DNA from 2 places in the Ruegeria sp. CDSC051 genome. Region 1 is predicted to be linked to the other one. Evidence: riboswitches for the same ligand, from Rfam matches in the RefSeq annotation. Region 1 holds a riboswitch; the other holds the start of a gene.

What was found. A riboswitch is a leader RNA that binds a small molecule or an ion and turns the genes downstream of it on or off. The one in region 1 is predicted to bind cobalamin.
Region 2: linked by a shared signal. The riboswitch ahead of AC2FH0_RS15405 (hypothetical protein) and the one ahead of AC2FH0_RS00345 (DUF1636 family protein) in region 1 are both predicted to bind cobalamin.

Annotation. Positions count from the first base shown of each region.
Region 1 covers NZ_JBXWOC010000001.1:68,990-71,379, reverse strand. Annotated here, with positions in the region: gene AC2FH0_RS00350 (hypothetical protein) at 1-267, shown strand, start outside; cobalamin riboswitch at 750-956, shown strand; gene AC2FH0_RS00345 (DUF1636 family protein) at 1,051-1,425, shown strand; gene cobW (cobalamin biosynthesis protein CobW) at 1,428-2,390, shown strand, end outside.
Region 2 covers NZ_JBXWOC010000006.1:137,618-140,007, forward strand. Annotated here, with positions in the region: gene AC2FH0_RS15395 (DNA polymerase III subunit gamma/tau) at 1-166, opposite strand, end outside; gene AC2FH0_RS15400 (protein-tyrosine phosphatase family protein) at 323-823, shown strand; gene AC2FH0_RS15405 (hypothetical protein) at 825-1,229, opposite strand; cobalamin riboswitch at 1,313-1,532, opposite strand; gene AC2FH0_RS15410 (alpha/beta hydrolase family protein) at 1,672-2,390, shown strand, end outside.

The sequences.
Region 1 (2,390 bases):
GAAGGTGCTTTAAACACGCTCCACTCCGCCGACCATGTGTTACAGATCGCCAAAGGCGACTATCCTAAACACGCCTCCATTATGAGACGAAAAGACGGTCAGAATGAAGATCATTACGTCGACTACTCAAAGAACTCTCGCATATTGGAAATTCGAAAGTTTTGGACTGGTTTAAAGCGGGTTCAAAGAGGCTATGTTTCGTCCGAAGTTAAAGCGTCAGCAAACACTTACCCACAGCAGCACGACAAAATTTGGATCTCTAAATGAGCTGACCAAAATCCCGCAACAAATCCCGCAACATTTCTTGGTTACGAAGAATGCGAGATGGGTTTAAGTATCTGTTTTTATTATCTATTAATTCTGACAGGGTTCGATTTCAAAACAGGTACTCGCCTCCAATACTTTCAAACAGTTGCTTCGCATTCGGCTTTTCGAGCCTGCGACACGCCGTCTCGCCACGGCAGTGCTCTGCTGAGTGAAGCTTGACACCGGATTGATCAGAAGGCGGTGAACTCACTGGCTCGGCCGGTAAATTTGACCGCTCTATCGATTCCACGCGATATGCCCTTTGAAGTAACGGGCCCGCGAATCCTTTCGTCTGGATATCTTCGAGGCGCAAAGCCCAAGTTCGCCTGCGGTCATTTTGCATATGGCTGACCAAACATGCCGCTGACAGGCATTGGCAGGTCGCTTTTCCATTCTCGATGATTTCCGTGCGTCTGCCGCGCTTGACAAGCCCCCTGCCCGTGCCGCATGTCCCATCCGTTGGTGTCTGCACATGCAGATGAAAAGGGAATGCGTCAGCGGTCAACCGTCAAACGCAGCCGCCCCCGCGACCGTGACCGGAGAGGGTGCCCAAAGCCACTGGCCAGACAGGCCGGGAAGGCGGGACATCTGCCAGAGGCCAGCCTCTGACATCCGCAAGCCGGGAGACCTGCCAACATCCGAAGTTGAAACCGGACGGGGTGATCCGGTGTCGGGCCCATGTCGCAATACGTGGCCCGCATGAAACCCCGTCCCCCGCGAAGAGGATTTGGGGGGATGAGAGACATGACCGAGACCACACCTGTTGAACTGCTGGTGTGCACGACCTGCCGCCGCGGCCTGCCCGTCGAGAATGATGCAGATCGTCCTGGGGCGTTGCTGCACAAGGCGTTGGAGCAGGCAGAACTTCCTGATGGCGTCACTTTGAAGGCAGTAGAATGCCTTTCAAATTGCGATCAGGGCTGCTCGATTGTGCTGCGTGGCGGACCCAAACGTTGGACCTTTGTCTATGAGCATCTCGATGAAACCGATCATGTCGAGACCATTGTTGAAGGCGCGACCAAATATCTCGCGACCCAAGATGGCCTCGTTAAATGGCGCGAACGTCCTGAACATTTCCGCAAAAACTGTGCGGCCCGCATTCCCCCGATTGGAGCTTAGATATGAGCAATCTCGAAAAACTGCCCGTCACTGTGATCACCGGCTTTCTGGGCTCGGGCAAGACCACGCTCGTGCGTCATCTGATGCAGAACCCGCAGGGCAAGCGCCTGGCCATTGTGGTCAACGAGTTTGGAGATGTTGGCGTCGATGGCGATATCCTCAAATCCTGCGCGATCCCCGATTGCCCGGCGGAAAACATCATGGAATTGGCCAATGGATGCATCTGCTGCACCGTGGCAGATGATTTCATCCCGACCATCGAGGCGCTGATGGCGCTAGAGCCGCGCCCCGATCACATTCTGATCGAAACCTCTGGCTTGGCCTTGCCCAAGCCGCTGCTGAAAGCGTTCGACTGGCCGGATATCCGCTCGAAAATCACCGTGGATGGCGTAATTGCTCTGGCCGATGCCGAAGCTGTGGTCGCCGGTCGCTTTGCCCCGAATGTCGCTGCGGTGGATGCCCAGCGCCTGGCCGATGACTCGATTGATCACGAAACGCCGCTATCCGAGGTGTTCGAGGACCAGATCTCCTGCGCCGACATCATTCTGCTGACCAAGCCTGATCTTGCTGGCCCCGAGGGGGTCGCCAAGGCCAAGGAAATCATCGCGGCAGAGGCTCCGCGCCCGCTGCCCGTGGTCGAAGTGGCCGAAGGCGCTGTGGATGTACGTGTTGTGCTGGGGCTTGAGGCCGCTGCCGAAGATGACATGGAGGCACGTCCCAGCCATCACGATGGCCACCACGATCACGAGCATGATGATTTCGAAAGCATCATTGTCGAGCTGCCGGAACAGACCGATCCGGCCCAGCTGGTCGCCAATATCGAACGTCTGGCGAATGAACTGAACATCCTGCGGGTCAAAGGCTATGCCGCTGTTACCGGCAAACCCATGCGCCTTTTGGTGCAGGCAGTCGGGGCCCGTGTGCGTCATCAGTACGACCGCCCGTGGGAGCCAGGTGAAGAGCGT
Region 2 (2,390 bases), on a different contig from region 1:
CGGTGCCGCGGATGCCAGTCATGATGAAGGCTTGTGCAATCCGGTCGGCCTCGAACGCGTTTTTCAGCGTGCGCACCATTGCGTTCTGACCGACGAGGTCAGCAAAAGTTTCCGGGCGGTATTTCCGCGCGAGAACCTGATAGGCGGGGCTGGGCGTGTCGGTCATGTCTGCTCTGTTGGATTCGTGTCAGGTTTGCAGCGTAGAGACCCCCGCCGTCCGCGTCCACCGCGCGCGAAAAGGAATTTCGTTTTGGCAAGGTGCATCAGAGCCGGTAAATCATGAGAGGCTTCAGCCCCATGTGGCGATGCAGGAAAAGGAGCTGTGTTGGAGAGTTTTGCAATTCACCCTCTTGGATTGGGCAAAGGGCAGATCGCTCTGTGCCCACTGCCGGGTGTCACGGGCGATTATGCTGGGGATTTCGCAGTAATCCGGGATTGGGCGCCGGACCTAATCATCTCGATGACTACTCTGGATGAGTTCCAGCATTCCGGCGGGCTGTCATTCGAGGCGGACCTGCAGTGCGAACGGATTGCCTGGGTCCACCTTCCGGTCTCCGATTTCGGCGCCCCCACGCCTGAGGTTGAGGCGCTTTGGCCGCAAGCCAGCGCCGCCGCCCAACATGTCCTTGCCAGTGGCGGCAAGGTGCTGGTGCATTGCCGCGGTGGGTGCGGACGCTCGGGGATGGTTGTGATGCGGCTAATGGTGGAATGCGGCGAAGCGCCTGACCACGCGCTTCGGCGGTTGCGTGCGGTGCGGCCCTGCGCGGTGGAAACCGACGCGCAAAAGGACTGGGCCGGGTTGCCGGCCCGAACCCTTCCCTGAATCAGGCAGACACTTGATACGGAATACTGTCGCTGCGCGGCGGCAGGGTCGATACGTCGAGCATCGCACAGGGTGGTTCTGACAGAAAACCAGCGGATTTCTGGATGAACTCCGGCCCGAACATCATGTCGCCATAGGCGTCCAGCTTTTCTGTCGGCGTGTCCGTGCTGGTGCCGCAATAGACCCTGATCTGTTCTGATTGGGCCCGAAAACGGGCCGTGCAGCCTTCGGTGCAATGGGTCAGATCGCTGGTACCTTCGACCTCGAATGTTTTGGATGTCGCAGGCCTTGCCGTCGCCATCGCCTCGGCCATGGCGCGTGCCATTCGGGCAAGGGCGGGGCAGGGTTTCCCGGTCCTCTGACAGACGGTTGCGGTGAATTCGTGTGTTTTTGTCTTCCAGATCATAATGCGCCCTCCGCGCGCAGGACGAAGGGTGAGGATCAGGTGTGACAGCGCGCTGACGACCTGCCCGGACACCCCGCCCGAGTTTCGGTTTCGATACGATGGCAGGTCTCCTGACTTGCGGGTCGTCGCTTTGCCGACCTTCCCAGCCCTGGGGCCAGTGGTATTTCGGCATTGCTCACCGCTTACAGTTGCGGGGGCAGTCGCGGAGTTGGCCCTTTCCGGCATCGCCGGGGCAGACCGCACCGTGTTCCCTTTTCATCCCGCCCCAATTCCGGGGCAAGAACCATCACCACATCGCTAGCGGCTATGCAGACCCCGAGTCAAGCCACCTGTTGGGGTTCAAACCGGACGTTTGGTCATCTTGATGAAATCTTGACTCTGGTGGCCGAAATCGGGCCGATTGTTGAGTGAACCGAGTAGTTCAGAATTTGTTGGAAGCGCCATGCTTGATACCACGCCCTGCGTCCAGACTAAGGACTTTGACTTTGCCTCAGGCTCTGCCAGCCTGTCGGCACGGCTGTATCTGCCTGCAACCGAGCCGAAGACCGCCGTGGTGATTCACAGCGCAACTGCAGTGCCGCGCGAATATTACCAGCATTTTGCCCGTTGGCTGGCCGCCGAACAGGGTATTGCCTGTTTGACCTATGACTACAGCGATTTCGGGCATTCGCTGCGCGACAAACTCAAAACCTCCGAGGTGACCATGGCGGATTGGGCCTTGGTCGACATGCCCGCCGCACGGGCTGAGATGCGCAGGCGGTTCCCGGACGCTTTGCAGTGGAGCATCGGTCATTCCCTTGGCGGCTTGCTGGGGCCGGTGCAGCCAGACATTGATCAGATCGACCGGATGATCTGTGTATGTTCGGGGCTGGTTACTCTGTCCGACCATCCCTGGCCCTATCGCGGGCTGGCGTGGATGTTCTGGCATGTGCATGGGCGTCTGGCAGTGAATGCGCTGGGCTATCTGCCGGGCAAAGCGGTGGGGATCGGTGCCGATTTGCCTGGTCCGGTCTATTGGCAATGGCGTAGCTGGTGCACGGCGCCGCAGAATTATGTGCCGCAGATCGGTGACGCTCTGCCCGAAGCGAGATGGGCGCAATCGAATACGCCGGTGGACCTGTTCACCTTCGAGGACGACCAGATGGTGCCGCCAGACGCTGT